4 regions of the Pseudoalteromonas sp. TP27 genome follow, and region 1 is predicted to be linked to each of the others. Evidence: predicted binding sites of a transcription regulator. Region 1 holds the regulator's gene; each other region holds the start of a gene.
The links. The regulator sigma-54, encoded in region 1, starts transcription at its own class of promoters, with help from an activator protein. The targets are predictions, from matches to a motif close to GTTGGCACGNNNNTNGNNT.
Positions count from the first base shown of each region.

Region 2: a site for sigma-54 is predicted at 2,110-2,128, ahead of PX700_RS16030 (EF-hand domain-containing protein). Genes of this name have one in related genera too.
Region 3: a site for sigma-54 is predicted at 1,533-1,551, ahead of PX700_RS07550 (EF-hand domain-containing protein). Genes of this name have one in related genera too.
Region 4: a site for sigma-54 is predicted at 3,204-3,222, ahead of PX700_RS11025 (CsbD family protein). Genes of this name have one in related genera too.

Region 1 covers NZ_JARDAK010000012.1:33,966-38,714, forward strand. Annotated here, with positions in the region: gene rapZ (RNase adapter RapZ) at 1-284, opposite strand, end outside; gene ptsN (PTS IIA-like nitrogen regulatory protein PtsN) at 304-756, opposite strand; gene hpf (ribosome hibernation promoting factor) at 761-1,048, opposite strand; gene PX700_RS14125 (RNA polymerase factor sigma-54) at 1,075-2,574, opposite strand; gene lptB (LPS export ABC transporter ATP-binding protein) at 2,644-3,369, opposite strand; gene lptA (lipopolysaccharide transport periplasmic protein LptA) at 3,366-3,911, opposite strand; gene lptC (LPS export ABC transporter periplasmic protein LptC) at 3,901-4,455, opposite strand; gene kdsC (3-deoxy-manno-octulosonate-8-phosphatase KdsC) at 4,452-4,749, opposite strand, start outside.
Region 2 covers NZ_JARDAK010000015.1:56,167-60,915, forward strand. Annotated here, with positions in the region: gene PX700_RS16020 (FG-GAP repeat domain-containing protein) at 1-1,224, shown strand, start outside; gene PX700_RS16025 (hypothetical protein) at 1,313-1,774, opposite strand; gene PX700_RS16030 (EF-hand domain-containing protein) at 1,787-2,062, opposite strand; gene PX700_RS16035 (PA4780 family RIO1-like protein kinase) at 2,363-3,220, shown strand; gene PX700_RS16040 (response regulator) at 3,249-3,923, opposite strand; gene PX700_RS16045 (ATP-binding protein) at 4,015-4,749, opposite strand, start outside.
Region 3 covers NZ_JARDAK010000004.1:236,101-240,849, forward strand. Annotated here, with positions in the region: gene xthA (exodeoxyribonuclease III) at 1-693, opposite strand, end outside; gene PX700_RS07545 (exonuclease III) at 934-1,365, shown strand; gene PX700_RS07550 (EF-hand domain-containing protein) at 1,593-2,114, shown strand; gene scpB (SMC-Scp complex subunit ScpB) at 2,267-2,857, shown strand; gene rluB (23S rRNA pseudouridine(2605) synthase RluB) at 2,854-3,726, shown strand; gene PX700_RS07565 (YciK family oxidoreductase) at 3,809-4,555, opposite strand.
Region 4 covers NZ_JARDAK010000008.1:14,149-18,897, reverse strand. Annotated here, with positions in the region: gene PX700_RS11035 ((2Fe-2S)-binding protein) at 127-624, shown strand; gene PX700_RS11030 (xanthine dehydrogenase family protein molybdopterin-binding subunit) at 621-2,885, shown strand; gene PX700_RS11025 (CsbD family protein) at 2,959-3,156, opposite strand; gene flgN (flagellar export chaperone FlgN) at 3,457-3,885, opposite strand; gene flgM (flagellar biosynthesis anti-sigma factor FlgM) at 3,885-4,172, opposite strand; gene flgA (flagellar basal body P-ring formation chaperone FlgA) at 4,269-4,749, opposite strand, start outside.

The DNA of each region.
Region 1 (4,749 bases):
CGTTTGATCAATGTTTGATCGTCGCTGTCTAAATAAAATAATGTAGGTTTTGCAAAATCAGGTAGGTATTCAAGAATATCGTTAAATTCTTCCTGCTCTTTAGGAATGTTTCGAACGTCAATGCTGACAGCAATTCTATCGTAGCTATCAGATACACTGCGCACTAATGAAGGCAGTAGGTTTACTGGAATATTATCTACGCAATAATAACCTAAATCTTCTACAACGCGTAAAGCAACCGATTTCCCAGAACCAGAACGGCCGCTTATGATAATTAATTCCATTTATCACCCTTTAATAAAACTACGATTGATCAACAATAACTTGGTAAAGTTCAGCATCTGATTTTGCACAGCGTAACTGCTTACAAAAATCTTTGTTATTGAGTCTATCAGCAATGGTAGCTAGAGTCTTTAAGTGCTGCTGGTTATCTCCATCTGGTACGATGAGTGCGACGAAAATATCAACAGGGCGGTTATCTATAGCATCAAAATTAATTGGCGTTTCGCTAACGAGCACTAAAGCCAAAGGCTCTTCTGCACCGCTCATTCTTCCATGAGGAATCGCAATACCACGCCCTATACCTGTACTACCTAACTTCTCTCTGCTCATTAAAGCATTAAGAATGTCTTGTTGCGGTAGGTAGGGAAGTTTGTCATGAGCAAGTTCGCTAATAAACTCTAAAATTCTTTTTTTGCTATTAAAAAGGACCGCAGCTTTGCTGCAGTCCTGGCATATAAGTGAGCTTAATTTCATCATATTAGTGTCGAGCAAGCTTCTCTTTGTGTTTAATTACTTGGCGATCTAGCTTGTCGATCAACGAGTCAATGGCAGCATACATATCTTGATGTTCTGTAGAGGCAAAGAGTTCGGCGCCACTTACATGTATTGTCGCTTCTGCTTTTTGGTTTAGTTTTTCTACATCAAGAATGACATGAACATTATTAATATGATCAGAGTGTCTTTCTAGCTTCGCAAATTTAGTACTAATGTAGTCCCTTAGCGAATCGGTTAATTCTACGTGACGACCAGTTAAGTTTAGTTGCATAAGCATTACCCTCTTAGTTTAGCGTCTTAAATCAAACTTTTACGTTGATTTGACGGTGGAATAGCCAGAGATTCGCGATATTTTGCGATTGTACGTCTCGCTACTTTAATTCCTTGCTCAGCCAATATATCCGCTATTTTACTATCACTCAATGGTTTTGCTGAGTTTTCTGCTGCGATTAATTTTCTGATGAGCGCACGTATTGCTGTAGAAGAACATTCACCCCCATTTTCGGTGCTTACATGGCTTGAGAAAAAGTATTTAAGCTCAAATATGCCACGAGGTGTGTGCATATATTTTTGAGTTGTTACGCGCGAAATTGTTGATTCGTGCATTTCTACCATTTCAGCAACATCATTTAAAACCATCGGTTTCATAGCCTCAGGGCCGTGTTCAAAAAAGCCTTGTTGCTGCTTAACAATACAATTAGTTACTTTTAATAGTGTGTCATTTCTACTTTCTAAGCTTTTAATAAACCATTTAGCTTCTTGTAAATGTGAGCGAATAAACTGGCTATCACCACTTGATTTTACAGTGCGAGACATTGCCGCATATTGGCTATTAACACGAATTTTAGGCATGCTATCTGGGTTTAATTCAACAACCCAGCGGCCTTTAATTTTTTTAACTGACACATCAGGAATAACATACTCAGACTCTTCTCTTACAATAGTATCTGCAGGCTTAGGGCTAAGAGTATGTATTAATGTCATTACTTCTTTAAGCTCTTCTTCTTTGAGCTTAGTCTTCTTCATTAATGTACGATAGTCACGAGCAGCTAATAAATCAATATGCTCGGTTAAAATCATTTTAGTTTCATTAATGTAAGGTGTTTCTTTATCAAACTGGTTAAGCTGAATACATAAACACTCTTGTAAACTACGTGCAGCAATACCTACAGGATCAAACAGTTGGATGCGCTTTAATACAGCTTCAATTTCATCAAGTTCAACTTCGTTATCTTCTTCGTTTTCTTGATTAAAGCTTTCTAAAATCTCTTCGCAGCTTAGTGTTAAAATACCTGAATCATCAACGGCTTCTACGATAGCAATAGCAATAGCTTCATCGGTAGGACTAAATGGCGTTAATTGTAACTGCCACATTAAGTACTCGTGGAGCGTCTCTGTTGAGGCGCCTTGGTAGATTGACTCGTCTTCAGGCATTGGACCTGATGATGCTGCAGGAGCAGCACTCATGTACTCATCCCAGCTAACATCCATAGCCATGTCGTCACTTAGCGTGTCTTTTGCAAGTGCTTCACCACTATCTTGTTCGTATTCGCTTGGAGCATCGTCGGCCGATGCGCTAACAGTTATGTCATCGGTATCTGCTTTTTGCTCGTTTTTACCAGCAGCGTCTTCGGAATAGTCTGGTTCTTCAACCTCTAATAGCGGGTTGCTGTCGAGAGCTTCTTGTATTTCTTGCTGGAGATCCAATGTACTGAGTTGCAACAAACGAATAGCTTGTTGCAGCTGTGGAGTCATTGTAAGTTGCTGGCCCATGCGCAGCTGTAGTGATTGCCTCATGTATCTCTAACAATCCTTTTATGTTGTTATAATTAATACTAGCAGATGCTTAAAGACATGGCGTAAATGTTACAGCCTAAATTGCTCGCCTAAGTAAACATCGCGTACTGTTTTATCATTTAATACGTGTTCTGGAGTACCTGATGCAATCAGCTCCCCATGAGAAACAATGTAGGCTTTTTCACAAACATCAAGGGTTTCTCTTACGTTATGATCGGTAATTAATACACCAATCCCACGATTTTTGAGATGTTCTATTATTTTCTTTATATCTAATACCGAAATCGGGTCAACACCTGCAAATGGTTCATCCAATAATATAAATTTAGGATCGGCTGCCAGCGCACGTGCTATTTCCACGCGGCGACGTTCGCCACCCGACAATGCCATACCTTGGCTATCACGAATGTGTTGTATGCTAAATTCATCTAATAATTTATCGAGCGTGTCTTCTCGGGCTTGCTTATTTAACTCTTTGCGTGTTTCTAAAATTGCCATTAAGTTTTGATAAACAGTCAGTTTTCTAAAAATTGAAGACTCTTGTGGTAAGTAGCCAATGCCTAATCTAGCACGACTATGCATAGGTAAAAGAGTAATATCGTTATCATCGATAGAAATTTTACCTTTGTCGCTAGGTACAAGTCCCACAATCATATAAAACGTGGTGGTTTTACCTGCGCCGTTAGGACCAAGTAAACCAACAATACTGCCTGCTTTGACTTCAAGGCCGACGTTTTTGACAACTTCACGACCTTTATAGCTCTTTGCTAATAGTTCTGCTTTTAATGTACTCATGGCTGACCTTTATCGTCTTTTTTGCTTTTTTTAGTTTCGATAGGCACTAAAATCGTGTGAACGCGGTCAGTTGAGTTTTCATCTTTTTCGGCACTGATTAGCTGTTGTTCTATATCGTAGGTAATACTTTTGGCATTAATTTTTTGTCCTGCTTGCGATACTTCTGCATTACCAACGAGCGTTAAAAAACGTTTAGATACATCGTAACGAACTTCGTCTGCACTGGCGCTCATAGTTGTGCCATCTGATTGCTTCTCTTCAAAGCGAGCAGGGCTACCCGTGGCAATTAATAGTTGCTGGTTATCACCAAGTTCATCGCGCTTATGTACTTCGAGGCGGTCTGCTGTAATTCGGCGATTACCGTGAATAATCTCAACGTTTTTCTCAAAAATACCCACGTTAGCTTTTAATTGGCCTTCTTGCTTATCGGCGCTTATTGAAATTTGATTTGCAGCAGATAGCGAGTTTTGTTCTGCAGCATTACTATTAAACGCTAGTATAAGTGTAGGAATAATAAGTGATTTTAATATTTTATTGGTCATAATATATGGTTCGCGTATGGTTAATTAGTTTTATCACTTCGGTTTTTAAGTCGGCTTCTAGGCCTTTACCAGTGATTTTTAAATTGGGTCCAGTGATGATAACGGGTTGCTCCGAACGCATTGTTAATAGCTTTATATCTACCTGAATATTATCAGCATTGATTTTGTCTATCATGGCGTTATCGGTTAAGTTTTTGGCAACCACATTGCCTTCTAAAATTAATTGCTTGTCTTCGTATAATGTTGCTTCGTCTGCATTTATTTGCCACGTTTGCTTTTCGTTATATAAAGTAAAAATAGGTTTTTCGAAAAATGTAAAACCTAATTGCTGATATAGCTCCATTTTAGCCGCAGTGACTTTGTGGCTAATTTTACCTTGCTCGTCATAGGCTGTTTGTTTGAGTTCAATAGCTATGTAGTCAGGTTTTGCAATAACTTCAGACTCAGCCTGAGGTGCAACATTAGTTTGTGTAAAATAAGGGTACCAAAGCCAAACCATACAGCTAATGAATAAAACGCTTAATATTATGCGCGCTGCATTCATGAACTAGTGCCTTGTGTAGTCAATGCTTTACCATTTTCAAGCATGAGCAAGTCGGTAAGCTCTCTTACTGCGCCAAAGCCGCCAGGCATTTGCGTTACATAGTGTGATAAACGCTTTATAAGCGGATGAGCATCATTTACTGCAATAGCAAAGCCGACTAATTCCATAACGGGCATGTCAGGGCCATCATCACCAATATAAGCAATTTGTTCATCGCTAAGGTTAAGTTTATCTTTTAGCTCTTGATAGGCAACGAGCTTATTTTCTTGGCCTTGATAAATATGCTGTACGGTT
Region 2 (4,749 bases), on a different contig from region 1:
AATTTACTCACATCACTTAGTAGTGAACTTACTTTACCAAAAAGTGCCATCGGGTTTGATGTTGCTACACTTGCTAATATAGCCGATAAACAAGCGCTCATATTAACGAGTGATGGCGTATACAAAGCGCAAGCAGGTGAACCAACACTACTATTTAATTATGTGTCGGTTCTAAACCAATTAAAAATAGATAAACTTGAAAAAATAGACTTTGTTTTCGATGCAAATAATGATGGCCTAAGCGATATTTTCATCCCTGATTTAGCAAGCAGTACTTTATATATTCAAAGCAAAGATGGCAGCTTTAAAGCTAACAAATTTAAGCAAACCCCTTTGTACGAAGGTAGTTTTTCAAGAAAAGGGCTTTCGCTAGAAGTTAATATTAACAATAAACCGGTCGTTATTGATTTTAACCACGACGGCGTAAACGATTTGATTTTTTCAAATGACTTTGGAGCCGATGTTTTGCTTGGTACTTCAGAAGGCTTTACTCAAAAGCTTACCTCAATTGATTTTAACATCGAATTAGGAGAGTTAAGTAATGGCGAGACTCGCAAAATAAAGCAAATTATTGATATTAATAACGACGGATTTTTAGATTTTACAACAAGACAGTTTAAGCCGACGCAAGGTATGGATTCGTTAGATATAAAAATAGCACATACTTTGTACCTAGGAAGTGCTAAAGGCTTTAGTAATTCGCCCATTCCCTTATTTGAAACACAAGGCCCCAGTGAATTATTGCTCAAAACTGATTTTAATAACGATGGCTTAGTCGATTTACAAAAAATGGATTTAGATATTGGCTTAGGCACGATTGCCTCAATGGCATTGGGCGGCGGCAGTACTGATGTAGATGTAGAGATGAACCTTTATAAGCAGCAGCCTGATGGTTCGTTTGCCAATGAATCGAGTATCGAACTTGATTTAGAAATGGAAGTGGGAATGAACGGCGATGACTCCGACCCAGCGCTCTATTTTGGCGATATTAACGGCGACAGCTATATTGACGCGGTTTACAAATACAGTAAAAAAACACTGTATATTTATTACGGAGAGCAAGATTCACTCCTCAATAAAAAACGTAAAAAATTAAAATTAACACTACCTAAAAATAATAAAGATATTCTATTAGTTGATATAAACCAAGACGGTAAAAAAGATTTTGTATTTAAATTTACCGAAGAAGATGGCACCAGCAAAATAGAAACACGTTTAAATTAAGCCAATAAAAAAAGCCCAACAGAATTAACCGTTGGGCTTTGGACTTAAGACTTATGAGTAACAATCAGCTTACTCTAAGCTATAACACCTAAGCAGTTACATTTAGCAGTGAATCGCCTTCACTTAAACCAAACTTCTCTTGCACTGATGCAAGGATCGATTCTTTATCTTCATCAGACAACTGGCTTGAATACTCAGTTAATAGCTCATCTAAGTAGCTCACTACTTCGTCTGTATCTACTGATTCTACTGATTCTAATGAGTTTTGTGGCGGTGGCGGCGGTCTTTGACCTTCTACTCGTCCTGCATCACCAATACTTTTAGCATCAAACTCAAGTTCGCCCATTAAATCAGCAAGCTCTTTTGTTGGTTCTATACCTTGTTCTTTAAACGCAGCTTGAATACTTTGCGCATCGTCGCTAGTTAAGTTTTCTGCATCAAACTCTGCAAGCGTTTCTTTAATAAAGTCGCTTTGCTCTGTTGTTAGTTTTGCAGCTTGGCTATTTTGCTGTGGCATATAGTTTGCTGAACTACTGATATTGTTAATCATTTTAGTATCCTTTCAACGTTCACGACGAGGTGGTTTATGTTCACTTAGCTCTTGCTCACTAATTTCGCCATTGCCATCAGCATCTATAGAATCAAAAATAGTTTGTGCATCACCGTGTGGTGGTTTTTTAGCGTTAAATTCTTCAAAGCTAATTACGCCATCGCCATCAGTATCAATACTTGAAAAGTCAGGTTTTTCAGGAGGATTATCACCGCCTCGTGCAGCAACATTAGCTGAAAAAGCAATAGATAATATTGCCACTGTGGCAAGGGTTGAAAAATGCTTCATAGTAATAACCTCGTATTTAAGAATTAAATTAAGATTACCCTTTAAAAATGCAAACAATGTGCAAATAATAAGGAAGTAATAAATTATTTTTAATAAAAACTGATGATTCAAAAAAGTTCTGGTTGATTGGTTTGCAATCAATATATAAGCTAATAAAAAATACAATTAATAACTCTCAAGCAGTTGCGTTACTGCCCTTAATTCTCAAAGCTGATATACTGCTTGAGCCAATTAAACAAACAAATACAGAGCACTTTCATAAATAATGATTAATAACCAACCCTACTTAGCAGGCAATCTGTGAAAATACCTAAACGCCTACAACCCCTTGTTGATGATGGCCTTATTGACGAAGTTATAAGCCGACTAATGAGCGGTAAAGAAGCCGATGTATTTATTGTGCGCTGTGGTGAACATATTCGCTGCGCAAAAGTGTATAAAGATGCGGTTAAACGTAGCTTTAAAAAAGCAGCACAATACCAAGAAGGCAGAAAAGTACGTGGCGGTCGCCAAGCGCGTGCCATGGGTAAACGTTCTAGCTATGGCCGTCAATTAGAAGAAGAAATTTGGCAAAATGCTGAAGTAGATGCTTTATCTCGCTTAGCCGGTGTAGGTGTACGTGTTCCTGATACTTACTTTTGTATTGATGGCGTGTTACTTATGGAGTTAGTGTCGGGTGAAGACGGTAATGTAGCTCCTCAGCTTGGGCATGTAGTTTTTAGCGAAGAGCAAGCTATTGAGCAACATAAACTCATGATGCATTACATTAAGCTTATGCTTTGCGCAGGTATAATACACGGTGACTTATCTGAATTTAATGTACTTGTAGATAATAATGGCCCTGTAATTATAGATTTACCGCAAGCAGTTAACGCTTCAGCAAATAACAGTGCACAAGCTATGTTTGCACGCGATGTAAATAACATCCGTCGCTATTATGGCGAATTTGCGCCAAGCATACTAAAAACTCAATACGCTAAAGAAATGTGGGCATTATTTGAAGAGGCAAATTTAACGCCTAATTCAACACTTACAGGTGAATTTGAAGACAGCGACGAACTTGCTGATGTAGATTCTATTCTTGATGAAATTCAGGCGGCAGAATACGAAGAGTTTGATCGTTTAGAACGAATTAAAAATGCTGACGACGATGAGTAGATCATCGTCATAGCTTACTAAAGCTCCTTTACTGCGGATACACAAATCGGTAGCCAACGCCATAAACAGACTGAATAACACTTTCAGTTTGTGTTACTTCATCTAGTTTTTTACGCAACTTTTTAATATGGCTATCAATAGTACGGTGGCTTACAATACGCTGATCGCCGTACATTGTATCCATCAAGCTATCGCGCGAATAAATACGGTTAGGGTTATTAAACAAAGGCTTAAATAACTGGAATTCAAAGTTCGTTAGCTCTATGCTGCTTGATTTGTATTTTACGCTGTAGGTGCTCTCGTCAAGCTTCATTGTTGACTCTGTAACATCACTTGCGCTACTTAATCGCCTTAATATAGCTTTAACTCGCGCCACCAGCTCAGCATAGCTAAATGGCTTACAAATATAATCATCTGCACCCAATTCAAGCCCAAGTAATCTATCTATTTCTTCTACTTTTGCCGATACCATAATAATAGGCACATTTGAAAAGCGCCTGATTGCTTTACACAATTCAATACCACTTTGACCTGGTAACATTATGTCGAGCAAAATCACACTAGGTCTGTTCACTTCAAGCCAAGGTAATACTTCATTTCCGTGATGTATTTGATGAGTTACAAAATGATGACTACTTAAAAAGTCACTCATTAAGGTAGCCAGCTTTACTTCATCTTCTACAATCAGTATTTGTTCGCTCATAGAGTTCTCTGTTACTAGTAATCCAAACTTAGGATAAAAATACCATATCAAACAAAGTTCAAGTTACGTACTTTTTATGAATCAACTAAAGCTAAATAGTTGGTAGCCTAATAATAATAGCAAGGCCGCCTAAACTGGCTTTTTCAGCGGCTATTTCACCTTTGTGTCCTTTAACTATGTGCTGACAAATCGACAAACCTAAGCCCGAACCGCCCTCTTGGCGATTACGCGAGCTATCTACTCGATATAAATACTCAAACAAATGCGATAAATGCGACTGTTCTACACCTACGCCATTATCTTCAATTATAAGCTCTAAGTAGGTTTGCCCTTTAATCCTTATATTTTTAGCCGTTAATGAAATAGTTGTGCATTGAGCATAATGTACCGCGTTCATTAAAATATTATCGAGTAGCTGTAAAAGGCGCGTTTTATCTGCTTGTACAGTTATATGTTTAGCGCTATTTAGTAGATAAATTTTTATATTATGTTGTTCAAGTATAGCTTGATACTTTTGCTCTACAGTGCTTAATAGTAACGCCATGTCAGTAGGTTGCATAGTGTAGTGCATGCCACCTAACTCTGCGCTATTGAGCATATGTAAGTCGTCTATTAAGCGTTTTAAATGCAAAGCTTCATCGTTAGCTGAACTGATATTTTTTGTATTCGGTTCGCGTATGCCAAGTAGCATAGCTTCAAGTTCACCGAGTAAAATGCTCATTGGCGTCCTAAGCTCATGAGAAATATTAGCAAGCCAGCGTTTACGTACTTGCTCGTCTTTAGCGAGTGTAAATGCAAGCGTATTAAAATCTTCGCTTAATTGGCC
Region 3 (4,749 bases), on a different contig from region 1:
GACGTCAATACGAAGTCCACGGTTATCTACAAATCCTTTTGAGCGGTAGTCAAACCATGAGTATTGGTCGTCTGTTTCAGGGTTTTGCTCTCTAAAGGTGTCTTTAAAGCCCCAATTAAGTAATGTTGCAAGCCACTCACGCTCTACCGGTTGGAAAGAACATTTACCTGTTTTTAACCAACGTTTTGCGTTTACGTCGCCAATACCAATATCTAAGTCAGTAGGTGATATGTTTATATCGCCCATAACTATTACGTCCTGATCGGGTGTGTGGTTAGTTTCAAGGTGGGTCATTAAATCTTTATAAAATTGGCGTTTATAAGGGAATTTAGTTTCGTGATTAATATTATCACCTTGTGGGAAATAGCCGTTCATTACTGTTAAATCTCGACCGTTATCTTGTTCAACAGTGACGCTTATCATGCGTTTTTGCGATTCATCTGTATCGGTGGCAAAGCCTTTTAATACCGATTTAGGCTCCTTTTTGCATAACATAGCTACGCCGTAATGCGCTTTTTGACCATGAAAGTAGACGTGATATCCCATTTTTTGTACATCTTCTAGTGGGAACGCTTCGTCATGAACTTTAATCTCTTGCAAGCCAATAACGTCTGGTTGATGTTTGTCGATAATTGCTTGTAATTGGTGAAGACGAGCACGCAGACCATTGATATTGAAAGAAATCACTTTCATAAAATTTACCTTAAAATTGGTTCTATTTAATAGCTTAAATTGTATCAGTAAATACGCGTACATAACATGACTGAATTGAGATAATAGCTGCACAAATGTTGATCAATTGGTGGCTAAAGTTTAAACATTGTAAATGCAGTATTAATTTATTAAATAAATAAAAAATTCAATTGAACTTAGTCTTATTGAATATATAATGCGCGAAATTCACTTGTTTAGCTCGTTCAAATAGGATCTCTCATGAAAACTCAACTACTTTTAGCCACTGCTTTATTAGCATCTGCAACTACGTCAGCACAAAGCAATACTTATTTCAGTCAAGATAACAAAATTGAATCTAAGTTATGTGTACTAAGTGCAAACGAAGGCTTTAGCGTTGCTCGTAGGGAAGCTGCCCAGCACGGCGTTTACTTATCTCGTTTTTCTAAAAGCATTTTATGTAATGGTGAAGATATTCGCGATATAGCTAAAAAAACGACGCTAAGCACAGTATCTGCTGAAAAAATAGAAGTGTTTGCAAAAGACGCTCAACAAGAAACTCAATTATGTATGACGGCCCTAAAACAAGGTTTAGCACCTGTTCGTCAAAAAATCGGTAACTTAAACTCTCTTAAATGTAATGGTCAAAACGTTACTGAGTTTGTTAAACGCTACCAAAACGCAGCAATCTAATTATTAGCTTAACTATATAACTGAACTTGAGATACCTGGTCATTACCGGGTATTTTTTTGCAAAAATTACAAGGGTGTATGCAAAGCTTGCAAGCTTAACTTATTGGAATTGTTTAATAAGTACACTTTAAAACAATTAAGCTATTGATTTATCTGATTTAAATATTTTTGGCATTCGAATTGTATTAACTAAAGTGACATTTAATTAATTACGAAGGATACGTCTTATGAAAAAGTTAACATTAGCAGCAACAATTTTAGCATCGTTAAGCCTAGCAGCTTGTTCATCTAATCAAGGTCTTGAAAGAATAGACAGTGACTTTGCAAGTTTAGATAATGACAGTGATGGCTATATCTCAAAAGTTGAAGCAGATGACGATAACATCTGGCAGCACTTTTCAAATATTGATACCAATATGGATAACGAAATTAGCCGCAAAGAGTTTAACACTTATATGAAGCTTAATAATGGCAAAGTAGCTTCTGATGCTGAGGTAAGTGAATCTGCATTTAAAGCTGAAATCGCTAAATTTGATAAAATTGAAAGCAGCTTTGCAAGTCTAGATAACGATAGCAATGGCTATATCTCGGTAGTTGAAGGTAACGATGATGATATTTCAAATCATTTTGGTTACATGGATAAAAACCAAGATAAGCGCATCAGTAAACGCGAGTTTATGGGTTACATTAAAAAATACGGTAACGCAGTCGCTGAAGATGATGCATTAGAAGCTATTAAAAGTAACTAATAGTTACCATTTTAGTAAGTAAGATTAAAGCCAGTGATAGTCACTGGCTTTTTTTGTGCTTTAAATTAAGTAAATTGGTAGATATATTTTCCTAGTTTGATGTTGTTCTGTCATAATAGATGGCTGTGTATTTTTATTTGTTAAGAGTGTGTATGACGGGTCGGCGAATTAGTGATGAACAACTAGTTGAGATCATTGAAGCAGCTATTTTTGTTGCAGATAAGCCTGTTAGTAAACGCCATATTAAAGACACTGTATTAATAGATTTAGCTATTTCTATGGCGCGAATAAATGACGCAATAGATACAATACAAGAACATTTTCAAACTCGTGGTATTCGCTTAGTTGAAGTGGGTAGTGGATATCGGTTTCAGGCATGCAGTAGTTTAGGCCCTTGGTTAAATAACTTGTGGCAAGAACGCGCACCAAAATACTCGCGTGCTTTACTGGAAACATTATCACTTATTGCATACAGGCAGCCCATTACACGCGGCGAAATTGAGCAAGTAAGAGGTGTTACTACGGGTTCGAATATTATTAAAACCTTACTCGAAAGAGAATGGGTTAAAGTGGTAGGGCATAAAGAGGTTCCGGGAAAACCGGCTTTATATGCAACTACTAAGCAATTTTTAGATTATTTTTCGTTAACTGGGCTTGAAAATTTACCTGCGTTGCCAACAGAGCAGCAAAGTAAAATTAACCAGTTATTGAGCGATCCTTCTGTGAGAGAACCATCCGAATGAGTATTATACAAGGTGAAAAGTTACAAAAAGTCTTAGCCCGTGCAGGCGTAGGCTCACGCCGTGAAATGGAAAAATACATTGACGCAAACCGCGTTAGTGTAAACGGTAAAGTGGCAAAGTTAGGTGACCGTGTTGAAGAAACCGATTTGATTCGTGTTGACGGTCACAGTGTAAAAATTGAAGAAAAAGCAGACCGAATCTGTCGTGTAATTATGTATAACAAACCAGAAGGTGAGTTAAGTACACGTAAAGATCCAGAAGGGCGTCGTACTGTATTTGACCGACTTCCCCGTATTGATGGCGATCGCTGGATTGCGGTTGGTCGATTAGACGTCAATACATCGGGTTTAATGCTTTTTACAAACGATGGTGAACTGGCAAACCGTTTAATGCACCCAAGCTATGAAGTAGAGCGTGAATACTCTGCACGTGTATTTGGTGAAGTAACCAACGAGACGGTTAAAAACTTACTACGCGGTGTTGAGCTTGAAGATGGTCCAGCCAAATTCACGACTGTAACCCCTATGGGTGGCGAAGGTGTTAACCGATGGTTTAATGTAACGTTAAATGAAGGGCGTAACCGTGAAGTTCGTCGTTTATGGCAGTCTCAAGATGCAGAAGTATCTCGTCTTATTCGTATTCGTTACGGTAAACTAGAGCTTGATAAGCGTGTGCCACAAGGTGGTTGGATGGAGTATGATTTAGAAACAGTAAACTACTTACGTAAAACCGTTAAATTAGGCCGCGAAACACAAACTAAGCTTTCTGTTATGCCTGAAAAACGCAAAGATAAACGCGCTAAAATTAACCAAATCCGTAAAGCAGTTAAAAAACACAATCAACGTGTTAAGCCAACTAAACGTAAATAATCAATTAGTTATTTATTGAGCACAAAAAAGCCGCTAATTGCGGCTTTTTAATGCGTATTGTTTAAGTTATTTAAACTCTAAGTTACTTTTTTTCTTGAGCATCTAATGATTCGCCATTCACTTTACTAGAGTCATCGCTCATCAAGTATAAGTAGGTTGGCATTAAATCCTCTGGCGTAGCAAGGGTATCTCTATCTTCACCCGGGTATGCAGCCGCTCGCATAGAGGTGCGCGTTGCACCTGGGTTAATACAGTTTATACGAATATTCGTTTTACCTACTTCACATGCCCATGTTTGCATCATACCTTCTACTGCAAATTTAGAGATGGCGTAAGGGCCCCAAAATTCACGACCTTTGCGGCCTACACCTGATGATGTAAATATTATCGATGCATTATCAGATTTACGAAGAACGGGAAAAAGTGCTTTAGTGATCATGGCTTGTGCAGTGACGTTTACTTTCATTATGTTTTCGAACGTGGACGAGCAAAAATGTTCAAGTGGACCAAGCGACCCTAAAATACCTGCATTATTAAGCAATCCATCAAGGCGGCCAAACTGATATTCGATTGTTGCAGCAAGGTCACGGTAGTTTTGCTTCGTTGCGCCTTTTAAGTCCATAGGCACAATTGCAGGTTTAGGATAACCAGCATTAACTATTTCATCGTAAACACATTCAAGTTTATTAGTTGTTTTCCCTAATAAAATAACCGTAGCACCGTATTTTGCATACGTAATTGCTGCTACTCGGCCAATACCATCACCGGCGCCTGTTACTAAAATAACTTTATCTTTAAGTGCGTTTTCAGCTGCTTGATATGTGTGCATAAAAGTACCAATTCATATAATTTTTTTGATTTTAACATAGCAAAACGTGAAGTAATCGAATTTATTGTAAAATTAGGTGGCGAAAATAGAAACTTTACGTTAAGTTTAACTGGTCTAATGTCTCATTAATAATCTGATTACATTGTTTTAACTTAATACACTGATTAAACACACTATAAAAATAAAATACGTGC
Region 4 (4,749 bases), on a different contig from region 1:
TAGTATTTTTATAAAATAGATCTAAGTGGTAGGCTAAAAGTAGTAAGTATAAAATAGTAAGTAATTAAAAATAGTTCTCGCGCAACAAGGAACCGTCCTTTAAAGCGCTTTGCCAAGGAGTTTAGTATGATCACGCTTACCATTAATGGTAATAAACATGAGTTTTCTGGCGATCCGTCAACGCCAGTATTATGGTATCTCCGAGACGAATTGAATTTAACCGGGCCTAAGTTTGGCTGTGGTATGGCTCAGTGCGGTGCATGTACAGTGCATATTGATGGGGTAGCTCAACGCTCGTGTGTATTACCGGTAGCGGCAGTAGCTGGGCTTTCAATTACAACAATTGAAGGGCTAAGCGAGCAGGGCGACCATCCCGTGCAACAAGCATGGATAGAGCATAAAGTACCGCAGTGTGGTTTTTGCCAGTGCGGCCAAATGATGCAAGCTGCAAGCTTATTAGCTGCAAATCCAAACCCAACCGACGATGAAATAGTAAGCAATATGTCGGGCAATATTTGTCGTTGTGGTACTTATCCGCGTATTCATAAAGCGATTAAATCGGCTGCTAAAACTATTGCGGGCGTGCAGTATTTTGACCCAAATGAACAAGGGGAAGAAGTATGAGCGAAACAAATAATACATACTTTGATTTAACCCGCCGTAAGTTTTTAAAAACCAGTGCAATAGGTGCGTTGGTACTCGGTACTTATTTTGTAGGCAGTGCGCCAAGAGCATTTGCAGGGGTGTTAGAGCAACCGTCTGAGCAAGCAAAGCGCGCAAACTTATTTATTGCACTGCGCCCAGACGGCATGGTTGAAATAACCTGCCATCGCTCTGAAATGGGTCAGCAAATTCGCACCGCTATTGCACAAATTGTTGCCGATGAAATGGAAGCCGCGTGGGATAAGGTTATTGTTATTCAGGGTAAGGGCGACCCTAAATACGGCGATCAAAATACCGATGGCTCGCGCAGTATTCGCTACAACATGCAGCGCCTGCGTGAAATGGGCGCAAGTGTGCGTTACATGATGCAGCACGCTGCCGCTAAGTATTGGAAAGTTGACCCACAAACCTGTACAGCTAATCAACACGTTGTTACCCACAGCTCAGGTAAATCGCTTACTTATAAAGATTTAATCGACTTAGCGCTTACAATAACGCCACCAGAAGCTGACAAATTAACACTCAAAACACGTAAAGAATGGCGTTATATTAATACCGGTATGGCGCACATAGATTTAGCCGATTTAGTAACAGGCAAAGCAATATTTGCAGCCGATGTACGCGAACCACAAGCGCTGGTGGCTATAATTGAACGCCCGCCGGTAGTAGGCGGTGTTGTTAAGTCGTTTGATGCCAGTGCTACAAAAGCGATAAACGGCGTTATAGATGTTATTGAAATACCTGCACCAAAAGGCGCACCGCAGTTTCAGCCAAAAGGTGGCATTGCGATTATAGCTAAAAACACATGGGCTGCATGGCAAGGGCGTAAAGCATTAAAAGTCGTGTGGGATGATGGCAAAAATGATGATTACAATTCAGAAGAATTTAAAAAGTCATTATTAAAAACAGTACAAACTCCACAGGCAAACATACGTGATAAAGGCGATGCCATGGGCGTATTGGCTAAATCGAGCAATAAACTGGTAGCTGATTACTACGCGCCGCACCTTGCTCAAGCACCCATGGAGCCGCCTTGTGCCACAGCTATGTACAACAAAGACAGTGTTGATATATGGGCTGCTACGCAAAATCCACAAGCCGATATGAAAACAGTGGCTGCAATGCTTGGCATGGATGAGAGCAAAATTAATGTTCACGTTACCATGCTAGGGGGCGGTTTTGGGCGTAAGTCAAAACCTGACTTCTCAGCAGAAGCGGCTTACCTTTCAATGAAAGTAGGCAAACCTATTCGTGTTCAATGGACGCGTGAAGACGACATACAACATGGTTTTTACCATGCGGTTTCGGCTCAGCACATTGAAGCATCGCTAGATAAAAATGGCGCTATAGAATCGTATTTACACCGCACCGCGTTTTCACCAATTACCTCTACCTTTTCAGAAGGGGCGACTACGCCAGGAAGCTTTGAACTGCGCTTAGGGTTTACCGATAACCCAATTAACACACCTAACATGAAGTTAGAAAACGGTGATGCGCCCGCCAAAGCACGCATTGGTTGGATGCGCTCTGTATCAAATATTTTTCATGCCTTTGCTATTCAGTCATTTATTGGCGAAGCAGCACATAAAGCCGGTCGTGACCAAAAAGACTATTTATTAGAAACTATAGGTCCAAGCCGAATCCTTGATGTAACTGAGCAAAATGCCACATACGATAATTATGGCGGCGATAAAGCGGTTTATCCTTTAGATATTGGCAGGCTGCGCCATGTTATTGAAAAAGTAGCTGACATGAGTAAATGGGGTCGAGAGCTTCCTAAAGGTCGCGGGTTAGGCATTGCAGCACACAGAAGCTTTTTAACGTATGTGGCTACAGTAGTTGAAGTAGAAGTGTCGGATGCTGGCGATTTAAAAGTAATTAAATCGTGGGTTGCCATTGACGCGGGTACAGTTGTAAATACAGACACCGTTAAAAACCAAACCCAAGGTGGCTCTATTTACGGTATTACCACTGCAATTAGTGACGGTATTACCTTTGATAAAGGCCGCGTGCAGCAAAGTAACTTTCATGATTATCGCGTACCACGTATGAGCGACTCACCTTTAGAGGTAGAAGTAGAAATTGTACAAAGTGATGCACCACCAGCAGGGGTAGGTGAGCCGTCTACACCGGTATATGCGCCAGCATTATGTAATGCTATTTTTGCAGCGTGCGGAAAGCGTATTAGGCAGTTACCGATTGGTAACCAATTAAAAGCGTAAATAACGTCCTTTTTTAGCCGTTAAACAAAAAAACCGCCAAAATGGCGGTTTTTTTAAAAGCGGTTAACGCGATTTAACGACCTTTTTCAAAGTCATCTACTTCACGCTCAGCTTCTTCTTTAGATTTACCATACTGCTGCTGAATTTTACCAACAAGCTCTGTACGGCTACCTTCAATTTTATCTAAGTCGTCGTTGGTAAGATCGCCCCATTTTTGTTGAGCCTTACCTTTAAGTTCTTTCCAATTACCTTCGATACGATCGTTGTTCATAAGTATATCCTTACTTTAGGTTAGTGAATTAACTGTCAGTTATATAAAAGCAAGGCTTGTACCAATAAAACTTTTTTATTTGTTTTTTAAAATCAAAGAGTTAATTGTTTTTTAAATTGTGAAAATTACTATTGTGCATATAACTCAATAAAATATACATACAAGCCTGTAACTATTACAGGAGAGCTTTACTGAGTTTCGAAAGTAAAAGGTTTTATATGGAGGTTAAAATAATAGAGTATGGTATGGCGATAAATTTATGAGAATACCCAGTACGAGCATTTACAAATATAGCTAATTTTATAATTGCATTTCTGGGTATGCTTGTTTGTTTTCACCACCCGTTAAACGTTGCACTAATCTGCGTTGACTTGAGAGTAGTTGACCAGATCTCTCATTCATCATTTTGCAGGTTTTAGTTTTTATTTCTAGTTCTTGTAATAATTTTGTGGTGGCAGTTTTTATATCATTAGGTAGCTTTTCTCTTAGCTGTGTAAGCCCTTCTTTTCCACTCGGCAGGCCTAAGCTAACTAAAAAGCTATCTCGTTGAATGTGTGAGTTGTTAAGGCTATCTAGTAATTCGAGCATTTCATTATTGTGCTCTTTTAGCTGATTATCGCGGCGACTTAACAGTTCATACTGAGATTCAAGAAATTTAATTAAAGAGTCTAACTTTTTTATATCGTGCTTTAAGCTAAGTATGTACTCTTTTATGGTATTAATTTTCATTATTTATGTAACTCAATAAGTGCGTTAACTGTCGCATCAATATCTATCTGAAACTCACCATTAGCAATAGCAGCTTTAACTTGTGCAACCATATCCATGTCAACATCCGGTTGCGACGCTAAGTTTTCAAAAGTAGAGTCTATAGATTTACTTAGTTCGCTTACTTCGCTTGTGCTTTTCTCTGGAACTGACTGGGCTTTCTTCTCCTGAGTATTTAAAGCAGACGAGCGAGAACTCAATTTATTGATTTGTTCAACGTGTGCTGTTGGCGCATTTGTAATATTCATTGTGGGTTACTCATTATGTTTGAGGCTACTTAATACCTGCATGTAGGAAGATAGCGACTAATAATTTCTAAAACTTAACTTTTTTATATATTATTTTTATAAAATTGCTTCTACCACTCTTACATCAATCACTTTACCTTGAACGACTTTGTTAGATGAAAGGTTTTTCACCTTTATTATTTCACCTAATTGGCCGTCTTCTAGTGCGATAGCTTTTACATTGGCTGAAAAATTTGCAGTGTTAACTTGTAGTAAAACGTGTTCATCTTTATTAACTAATTGCTTGTTTTCTAAGTACCTGCGGGAGATTATATCATTTTTTCTTAATTCTCGCTTAACGGACAAGCCCAATACTTTACTTATATTCGGCTCTGCTGAATGTAGATGCTTGCTTATATCTACGCTTTTATATTCTAAAAGATCAGCTGTAAGTACCTCTCCTCTACTTATATTACGCTTAGCTGCAACAAGTCTTACCCATAAATTTATTTTGGCGCTAGCCCTAAAACGCCATTTAGGGTTATCACACTCTACAGAAAGACTAATTCTTCCTGCTGGGGGAGTATCTTTTTTTGAG